2 regions of the Bradyrhizobium xenonodulans genome follow, and region 2 is predicted to be linked to the other one. Evidence: riboswitches for the same ligand, from Rfam matches in the RefSeq annotation. Region 2 holds a riboswitch; the other holds the start of a gene.
The links. A riboswitch is a leader RNA that binds a small molecule or an ion and turns the genes downstream of it on or off. The one in region 2 is predicted to bind S-adenosylmethionine.
Positions count from the first base shown of each region.

Region 1: another riboswitch for S-adenosylmethionine. It lies ahead of I3J27_RS37495 (O-succinylhomoserine sulfhydrylase); the one in region 2 lies ahead of metX (homoserine O-acetyltransferase MetX).

Region 1 is NZ_CP089391.1:7,926,973-7,932,105, reverse strand. It holds gene I3J27_RS37500 (SGNH/GDSL hydrolase family protein) at 1-940, shown strand, start outside; gene I3J27_RS37495 (O-succinylhomoserine sulfhydrylase) at 1,062-2,258, opposite strand; SAM riboswitch at 2,326-2,405, opposite strand; gene I3J27_RS37490 (2'-deoxycytidine 5'-triphosphate deaminase) at 2,486-3,622, shown strand; gene I3J27_RS37485 (IS30 family transposase) at 3,680-5,047, opposite strand.
Region 2 is NZ_CP089391.1:999,888-1,005,020, reverse strand. It holds gene metW (methionine biosynthesis protein MetW) at 1-58, opposite strand, end outside; gene metX (homoserine O-acetyltransferase MetX) at 61-1,263, opposite strand; SAM riboswitch at 1,349-1,428, opposite strand; gene I3J27_RS04745 (chorismate mutase) at 1,651-2,499, shown strand; gene hisC (histidinol-phosphate transaminase) at 2,534-3,628, shown strand; gene I3J27_RS04735 (prephenate/arogenate dehydrogenase family protein) at 3,625-4,560, shown strand; gene I3J27_RS04730 (DUF2125 domain-containing protein) at 4,670-5,133, opposite strand, start outside.

The sequences.
Region 1 (5,133 bases), 1.3 Mb from region 2:
GGCGCTGCTGTTGCTGACGCCGGTGTCACCGTCGCGCGCGCAGCAAGCCGTGCAGGCCCAGGCCGCGCCGGCTCCGCAGCAGTCGGCTGATCCCGCTCCCGCTTCGCCCTCCCAGACCACCGTCGCCGCCACCTCCCCCGAACAGCGCGGCATCACCGCGCGCGCCATCGACAAGGTGAAGCAGGTCGCGAAATCCGCCGGCGACATCTTCAGCCGCGTGCCGTGCCCGGCGCCGAAGGACGGCTCGAAGACGATGGGGTCGCTGCCGCATGTCGCGGGCAAGCTCGTTGCCGGCAAGCCTGTGGTGATCGTCGCGTTCGGCTCGTCGTCGACCGCCGGCTATGGCGCGAGCTCGCCCGATTTCAACTACCCGAACCGTCTTGCCGCACAGCTGCGCCGGCACTATCCGACCGCCGATATCACCGTCATCAATGCCGGCGTCGGCGGCGAGGACGCGCCCGAGATGATGAAGCGCCTCCAGACGCAGGTGATCGACGTGCATCCGGATCTCGTGATCTGGCAGGTCGGCACCAACGCGGTGCTGCGCAATCTCGATCCCGGCGACACCGCGAAGATGGTCGAGAGCGGCATCAGCCGCATCCAGGCCGCCGGCGATGCCGACATCGTGCTGGTCGATCCGCAATATTCGCCGGCCGTCAACCAGCGCGCCGAGAGCGCCGGCAAGATGGTGAAGCTGCTCGGCAAGGTCGCCGAGCTCCGCCGCGTCGGCATTTTCCCGCGCTTCGAGGTGATGCGCGACTGGCACGAGAAACAGGCGATCCCGGTCGAGGGGTTCGTGATCGCCGACGGCCTGCACATGAACGATTGGGGCTATGCCTGCTTCGCCCAGCTTCTCGGCGACGACATCATCCGGTCCGTCGGCCAGATCAAGATCGGCGTCAACGTGCCCGCGGACGTGCGGGCGTACCGGCCGATGTGACTCGGTGCCGTAGGGTGGGCAAAGGCGCGCTCTTCGCGCCGTGCCCACCATCTATTGGCGGCGTGATCGTAAATGGTGGGCACGCTTCGCTTTGCCCACCCTACGATATCGAATGCGTGCCTCACGCCTTCTCCAGCGCCGCCGTCAGATCCTCGATCAGATCATCGACATGCTCGAGCCCGGCGGAGAAGCGGATAAAGCCCTCGCTGATGCCGAGCGCGGCACGGTCTTCCGGCTTGAGCCGCTGATGTGTCGTGGTGGCCGGATGCGTGACGAGGCTCTTGGCATCGCCGAGATTGTTCGAGATCTTCGCTAGCTTCAATTCGTTGAGCACGCGGAACGCCGCCTGCTTGCCGCCCTTGACCTCGAAGCCGACCAGCGTCGAGCCGCCGCGCATCTGCTTCTTCACCAGCGCTGCCTGCGGGTGATCGGCGCGGCCGGGGTAGACCAGCCGTGAGATCTTGGGATGGCTCGCCAGCACGTCGGCGATGCGCGCGGCCGTGTCGGTCTGTGCGCGCACCCGCACACCCAGCGTCTCCAGTCCCTTGAGCAAAACCCAGGCGTTGAACGGCGAGATCGACGGGCCGGTCTGGCGCATGAAATTGTGGATGTGCTCGGCGATGAAGGCTTCCGACGACAGGATGATGCCGCCGAGACAGCGGCCCTGGCCGTCGATGTGCTTGGTCGCGGAATAGACCACGACGTCGGCCCCCAGCGCGAGCGGGCTCTGCCAGATCGGCGTCGCGAACACGTTGTCGACGACGAGCCGCGCGCCGCCCTTGTGCGCGATCTCGGCGATGCCGGGAATGTCGAGCACATCTAACGTGGGGTTGGTCGGGCTCTCCAGGAAGAACGTCTTGGTGTTCGGCTTCACGGCGCGCTGCCACTGATCGAGATCGGCCCCGTCGACCAGCGTGGTCTCGATGCCGTAGCGCGGCAGCAGGTCCTGGATGACGTAGAGGCACGAGCCGAACAGGGCGCGGGAAGCAACGACATGATCGCCGGCCTTGAGCGGCGCCAGGATCGCGGTCGTCACCGCGGCCATGCCGGTCGCTGCCGAGCGGGCCGCTTCGGCGCCCTCGAGCTCGATCATGCGCCGCTCGAACATCGCAATCGTCGGATTGGAATAGCGCGAATAGATGAAGCCGGGGTCCTCGCCCTTGAACCGTGCCTCGCACTCCTCGGCGCTGTTGTAGACGTAGCCCTGGGTCAGGAACAGCGCCTCCGACGTCTCGCCATATTGCGAGCGCAGGGTGCCGGAATGGACCAGACGGGTTTCGGGACGGTATTGCGCGGTGGGCGCCGGGGACTTCGACATAGGACCTCCTGCGTGACCATCGAAATGGTCACAAAAAAACCGGCCTGGATCAAACCACGGGCCGGGATCACAGAGGTCCCCGGCCTGTTTAGCGACTTATTTAACGTGGCTGCAAGCCGGCCGGCTCAAATCACCACGGGATAAGTCATGCTCATATTCCGCAATGCCCTTTCCGTCAAGACGTCCATCGGATAGCCGTAAAACGCTAGTATTTCCCGTCTATCGGGATGCGTTTGCCCCCTGACGAGGACCCTCGGTTGAGTTTCACGGTCGCCGCCGACGCCAATGGTATCCTGCCCGACCGCATGATCGCGGCGATGGCGGAGGCGGGTCTCATCCTGCCCGCCTACGATTTCGTCGAAAGCCAGATCCAGCCGGCCAGCCTCGATCTGCGTCTCGGCGATATCGCCTATCGCGTCCGGGCCAGCTTCCTGCCGGGTCCCGGCGCGACCGTCGCCGAGCGCATCGACGAGTTGAAGCTGCATGAGTTCAGCCTCGCCGACGGCGCGGTGCTGGAGACCAACTGCGTCTACATCGTGCCGCTGCTCGAAAGTCTCGCGCTGCCGCCGGAGATCGTCGCGGCTGCGAACCCCAAGAGCTCGACCGGCCGGCTCGACGTCTTCACCCGCGTGATCGCCGACGGCACCCGCCGCTTCGACATGATCGGCGCCGGCTATCACGGCCCGCTCTACGCCGAGATCAGTCCGAAGACGTTTCCGGTGCTGGTGCGCGAGGGCTCGCGCCTGTCGCAGGTGCGCTTCCGCACCGGCGATGCCATCCTCAACGCCGACGAACTCGACGGCTTGCATGCCGCCGAGCGCCTCGTCGACATCGACGATGCCGATCTCTCCGGCGGCGTCGCGGTCTCGGTCGATCTGTCGGGCGAGAAGGCCAGCGGCTTCGTTGGTTACCGCGCCAAGCGCCATACCGGCGTCGTCGACGTCGATCGCCGCTCCGGCTATGCGGTGGAAGAGTTCTGGGAGCCGATCTCAGCCCGCCCCGACGGCAACCTGATCCTCGATCCCGGCGAGTTCTACATCCTCGCCTCCAAGGAAGCCGTGCAGGTGCCGCCCGACTACGCCGCGGAGATGGTGCCGTTCGATCCGCTGGTCGGCGAATTCCGCGTGCACTATGCCGGATTCTTCGATCCCGGCTTCGGCTATGCCGGCGCCGGCGGCCTTGGATCGCGCGCCGTGCTGGAGGTGCGTTCGCGCGAAGTGCCGTTCATCCTCGAGCACGGCCAGATCGTCGGCCGCCTCGTCTACGAGAAGATGCTGGCCCGCCCCGACGCGATGTACGGCCAGCGCATCGGCTCGAACTACCAGGCGCAGGGCCTCAAGCTGAGCAAGCATTTCCGGGTGTAGTGCTAGCCTCACTCTCCGCCGTCATGCCCCGGCTTGACCGGGGCATCCAGGGCGGATTCAACCGCTCGTCGCAACACCCTGTGTATCGTTCACTTGTAGCAATTGGTCGAGAGTTTCGGCCGGTGTTTTCCAGCCGAGGGTTTTCCTGGGCCTGGTGTTGAGTGCGAGAGCCACGGCCTCGAGATCACCAGAGTTGTGCAGGCTAAGATCGGTCCCTTTTGGAAAGTACTGGCGCAGCAACCCATTTGTGTTCTCGTTGGTGCCGCGCTGCCATGGGCTATGAGGGTCACAGAAGTAGACCTGCAGGCCTGCATCGATCCTCAGGCGTGCATGCTGAGCCAGTTCAGCTCCTTGATCCCAGGTCAGCGATCGACGCAGCTGTTCGGGCATGCTGACGATTGCGCGGGTGATGGCGTCGCGCACTGCCTCAGCGCCATGTCCGGCGAGTGCAGGTCCGTTCTTCACGCGAGCTTCCTGTTCATGGCCTGTGATACGCGGCAGATGCAGCAGAATGGTAAAGCGGGTCGTGCGCTCCACCAAGGTGCCGATCGCGGAACTTCCAAGACCCATAATGAGATCACCTTCCCAGTGGCCCGGCACAGCTCGATCGGCGGCTTCCGCCGGACGTTGACTGATCATGATCTCGGAAGGAATGAAGCTTCTGCCTTTGCGGACGCGCGCCCTCGGCATCCGCAACACCCGCCCGGTGCGCAAGCAGGCCGTCAGTTCGCGGCGCAAAGCTCCTCGACCCTGCACATAAAGTGCCTGATAGATCGCCTCGTGACTGATGCGCATCGTCTCATCCTCGGGAAAGTCCAGCCGAAGTCGCCGAGAAATCTGTTCCGGGCTCCATGCCCTGGCCCAGCGCCGGTTTTGCCGATGCACAGCCCGGCGTCCCTTCCACACGACCTTCGGGCCAGCCAGGAGCTCCCCGTCCGGCTTGGCGATCATACCGGCAAGCCTGTCCTGCACGTAATCCCGCAGGGGCGGATTGATCGCCAACTTCGCCGGCTTGGGCCGTCGGGCGGACCGATCAGCGTGCCATTGTGCCGTGGTTGCTCGGTACTGTGGGGCGCCGTGGCGGCGCGCCACATTACGACGGAGTTCACGAGAGATCGTGCAGGGAGCTCGATCAAGCTGACGAGCGATGGCTCGCACCCCATGACCCTGCACACGCAAGATGGCGATCTCCTCGCGCTCGGCGAACGAGAGATAGCGCTCCGATGGAAGCCTTGACGACGGTGACAAATGTGTTGGCGGCATGCCGCCCGCCCTCCGGAACCAGCGCACTCCAACCGAAGGCGATACCCCGGCCTCAACCGCAGCATCTTCGCTCGATCGCCCCGAGGCAATCGCAGCCCAGAACCGTCTACAATCCTCTCGTCGGGCCTCTTGAGGACGACTTGCTCGCGCACGGCTCTCCATCGCAACCTCCTTGTTCAGGGTGTTGCGACGAGCGGTTGAATCCGCCCAGTACGCCGCAGCCTCTCGGTTCAATCACTGCCGTCTCG
Region 2 (5,133 bases):
AATGACCGGACTGCTCCGCGGTGAGGCCGCCCAGCGGCAGCACTTCCTGTACAGACATCGCTAGCCGTCCTTGGTGGTAAGCCCGCGCGCCTTGCCGGCCGATTGCAGGAAGGCGCGGGAGATGTCGAAGAATTCGGGCACGTCGAGCAGGAAGGCGTCATGGCCGCGATCGGTCTCGATCTCGGCGAACGACACCCGCGCGCTCGACGCGTTCAGCGCATGCACCAGCGCGCGCGATTCCGAGGTCGGGAACAGCCAGTCGCTGGTGAAGGAGACGACGCAGAAACGCGTCTCGATCCCGGCGAAGGCTTTCGCCAGCACGCCGCCATGGTCGCCGGCGATGTCGAAATAGTCCATCGCACGGGTCAGATAGAGATAGGAGTTGGCGTCGAACCGCTCGACGAAGGACGAGCCCTGGTAGCGCAGATAGCTCTCGACCTGGAAGTCGGCGTCGAACGAGAAGGTCGGCAGCTCGCGGTCCTGCATGCGGCGGCCGAACTTTCGATGCAGCGCCGCGTCGGAGAGATAGGTGATGTGCGCGGCCATCCGCGCCACCGCGAGGCCGCGATGCGGATGGATGCCGTGATCGGCGTAGCCGCCATTGTGCCAGTCGGGATCGGCCATCACGGCCTGGCGGCCGAGCTCGTGGAAGGCGATGTTCTGCGCCGAGTGCCGCGTCGAACAGGCGATCGCGAGTGCAGAGTAGACGCGCTTGGGGTAGGCCGCGGTCCATTGCAGCACCTGCATGCCGCCCATCGAGCCGCCAACGACGGCAAACAGCGTGTCGATGCCGAGCCGATCGATCAGCATCGCCTGCGCACGCACCATGTCGGGAATGGTGATGACGGGAAAATCCAGTCCCCACACCTTGCCGGTCGCGGGATTGATCGAGGCCGGCCCGGTCGAGCCCATGCAGCCGCCGATCACGTTGGCGCAGATGATGAAGTAGCGGCTGGGGTCGAGCGGCCGGCCGGGACCGACCAGCGTCTCCCACCAGCCATTCTTTCCCGTGACGGGATGCACATTGGCGACATGCTGGTCGCCGGTCAGCGCATGGCAGATCAGCACCGCGTTGGAGCGATCCGCGTTGAGCTCGCCATAGGTCTGGTAGGCGATCTGGAACGGGGAGAGGTCGACGCCGCAATCGAGCCGCAGCGGCTGCTCGGCGCCGAACTGCGCGACCTGCGAACTCGGATGATCCACCTCGTGCGACCGGTCGTCAGCGCTGATCGCGGGACTCGGCACAGACTTGACGCCAACCATCATCGACCTCGTTTGCGACGGCCGTCAGGCCGCCGCTGGAATCAGGCCATGAAAAACCCGGCCTGAACGATAGGTTCGGCCGGGATCGGAAACGTCCCCGGCCTGTTTAGCGAGTTTTTTAACGTGGCTGCAAGCCGGCCGGCTCAAATGACCACGGAACAGGCAAAACCTACTGTCTTGGCCGGTTTTCGTCAAGTCGCGGTCCGGATTAACCAAATTCCTCTCCGTCACGCCCCGCTGAAAAGGCCGTGATTTCTCTTTGCTTTCGCCGCTCCGACTGCCTAATCAGGACATCCACCGCGACGGATCCGAGCTTATCAACTTGCTTGGCCGGTCCATATTGGAACGCCTCTCGACAGTCCAAGCTCTCAAAAGTCCAAGTCAGATATGTCCCAACGTCCGCCCGCGCCACCATCGCTCCAGGAATTGCGCAAGGAGATCGACGCGATCGACGAGGGCATGCATCGCCTGCTGATGCAGCGCGGCGACATCATCGACCGCCTGATCCAGGTCAAGCAGACCCAGGAGGTCGGCTCGGCGTTCCGTCCGGCGCGCGAGGCCGCCATGATGCGCGACCTCGTGCAGCGTCATAGCGGCATCCTGCCCCTCGACACGGTCGAGAGCATCTGGCGCGTCATCATCTCGACCTTCACCTACGTCCAGGCGCCGTTCTCCGTGCATGCCGACATCTCCGTGAGCGAGCCGGCGATGCGCGATTCCGCGCGCTTCCATTTCGGCTTCACCGTGCCTTACGTCGCGCATTTCAGCGCACAGGCGGCGGTCGAGGCGGTGGCGAAATCCAAGGGCGACCTGGCGCTGGTCTCGGCGACCTCCAGCCGCACGCCATGGTGGCTGGAGCTGGAAGCGGACGGGGCCCCGAAGATCATCGCGCTGATGCCCTTCGTCGAGCGCGCCGACCATCCGGCCGCATTGCCGGTGTTCGCGATCTCGCGCGTCCCCGACAGCGCCCTGGTGACGGAAGTCGAGACCTTCAGCGTGCGCGTGTCCGGGTGGAACGCCGAGGTCGCACGCGCTTTGTCGCCGCTCGCCGAGATCGTGGCGGTGCCCGATACCGCCTTCGACGGCGCGGCCCTGCTGGTCTCGGTCACGAGCGCGACCAGCATCGACAAAATCAAGGCTGCCCTGATCGAAGCGGGGGCCTCGGTGCGCTCCACGGCCCTCGTCGGCAGCCACGCAACGCGCTATACGGTGCCCCCGACCGGGGCGAAATCGTAAGTCGCGAGCCCACCCCGCCATTTCGGAGTTGAAGATGTCCCGCCCCGTGCCGAATCCCGGCATTCTCGATATTGCGCCCTACACGCCCGGCAAGAGCCCGGTGGCGGAGCCGGGCCGCAAAGTGTTCAAGCTCTCGGCCAATGAGACGCCGTTCGGGCCCTCGCCGAAGGCGATCGAGGCCTTCAAGAACGTGGCGGCGCATCTGGAAGACTATCCGGAAGGAACCTCGCGCGTGCTGCGCGAAGCGATCGGCCGCTCATTCGGTCTCGACCCCAACCGCATCATCTGCGGCGCCGGCTCGGACGAGATCCTCAATCTGCTCGCCCACACCTATCTCAGCCACGGCGACGAGGCGATCTCGACCACCCACGGCTTCCTGGTCTACCCGATCGCGACCATGGCGGTCGGCGCCAAGAACGTGGTCGCCGCGGAGAAAGACTTCACCTGCGATGTCGACGCCATCCTCAAGGCGGTGACGCCGAAGACGAAGCTGGTCTGGCTCGCCAACCCCAACAATCCGACCGGCACCTATGTGCCGTTCGACGAGGTCAAGCGCCTGCGCGCCGGCCTGCCCTCGCACGTGCTGCTGGTGCTGGACGCCGCCTATTCCGACTACGTCTCTCGTAATGACTATGAAATGGGAATCGAGCTCGTCGCCACCACCGAGAACACGGTGGTGACGCACACCTTCTCCAAGATCCACGGCCTCGCCGCGCTGCGCATCGGCTGGATGTTCGGCCCCGAGCACGTCATCGACGCGGTCAACCGCATCCGCGGCCCCTTCAACGTGTCGACGCCGGCGATGTACGCCGCGGTCGCCGCGATCGAGGACACCGCGCACCAGGCGATGTCGAAGCAGTTCACCGAGACCTGGCGCAACTGGCTCACCGAGGAGATCGGCAAGCTCGGGCTGAAGGTGACGCCGAGCGTCGCCAATTTCGTGCTGATCCACTTCCCTGAAAAGGGCAAGACCTCGGACGAGGCTGACGCCTACCTGACCAAGCGGGGACTGGTGCTGCGTGCGCTGAAGAATTACGGCCTGCCGCATTCGCTGCGCATGACCATCGGCACCGAGGAGGCCAACCGCCTCGTCGTCGATGCCTTGCGCGACTTCATGGCCGGCAAATGAGCGTCAATCCGCACTTCCAGCGCGTCGCGCTGATCGGCTTCGGCCTGATCGGCGGCTCGATCGCGCGCGCTGCGAAGCTCCAGGGCTTGGCCTCCGAGATCGTCACCACCGCGCGCTCGGAGAAGACGCGCGCGCGGGTGATGGAGCTCGGCATCGTCGACGAGGTCGCGGCGACCAATGCGGAAGCGGTGAAGGATGCCGATCTCGTCATCCTCTGCATTCCCGTCGGCGCCTGCGGGCCGGTGGCGCAGGAGATTGCTGCGCATCTCAAGCCGGGTGCGATCGTGTCCGACGTCGGCTCGGTCAAGGGCGCCATCGTCAGGGACATGGCGCCGCATCTGCCGAAGAATGTTCATTTCGTGCCGGCGCATCCCGTGGCGGGCACCGAGCATTCGGGCCCGGATTCCGGCTTCGCCGAGCTCTTCATCAATCGCTGGTGCATTCTGACGCCGCCGGAAGGCGTCGATGCGGCGGCTACCGACCGCCTGCGCGCGTTCTGGGCCGCGATGGGCGCCAAGGTCGAGATCATGACGCCGGATCATCATGATCTCGTGCTCGCGATCACCAGCCACCTGCCGCATCTGATCGCCTACACCATCGTCGGCACCGCCGACGAGCTGGCGCAGGTGACGGAGTCCGAGGTCATCAAATTCTCCGCCGGCGGCTTTCGCGACTTCACCCGCATCGCCGCGTCCGATCCGACGATGTGGCGCGACGTGTTCCTCGCCAACAAGGAAGCCGTGCTGGAGATGCTCGGCACCTTCACCGAGGATCTGGCCAAGCTCACCCGCGCGATCCGGCGCGGCGACGGCGAAGCGCTGTTCGACCACTTCACCCGCACCCGCGCCATCCGCCGCGGCATCGTCGAGATCGGCCAGGATTCGGCGGCAGCGGATTTCGGCCGGCAGCATGGGGCGCTGAAGAAGCCTTAGACCACCCGTCTCTCCTGCGTCATTGCGAGGAGCGAAGCGACGAAGCAATCCAGACCGTTTCCTCGGAGAAAGTCTGGATTGCTTCGCTTCGCTCGCAATGACGGGAGGATCAATACAGCGGCGGAATCTGGCCGACCTTGACCGGGCCGAGCAGCACGGCGCCGTCGACGAACTTCAGCGGGAAGCTCCTCGCCTTCTTGCCTTCGAGCGTGCTTTCGGTGCCGATCGAATTGATGCCGGCGGCAACGCCGGCATTGGCATTCTGCTTGATGACCTTGCCGAGACCGGGCACGGCGCGGTCGAGCGCGCCGAACAGATTGTTGAGGTCCTGCGACTTCACGCCGGGCGCGACACGGTCGAGCGTTGCCTGCGGCACGCCCTCCTCCAGCATCTTCTCGATGCCGAGCGCCGGGATCACCCGCTCGAGCCCCGTCATCGTCATCTGCAATTCGCCGTCGAGCCGGCCATTGACCGAGAGGGCCAGCGTGCCGGCCGCAACCGCGATCATCTCGCCCTGCTGAATCCGCGACTGCACGATCTCGATATGGCCGCCGGCGGCCTGGATCTCTCGGA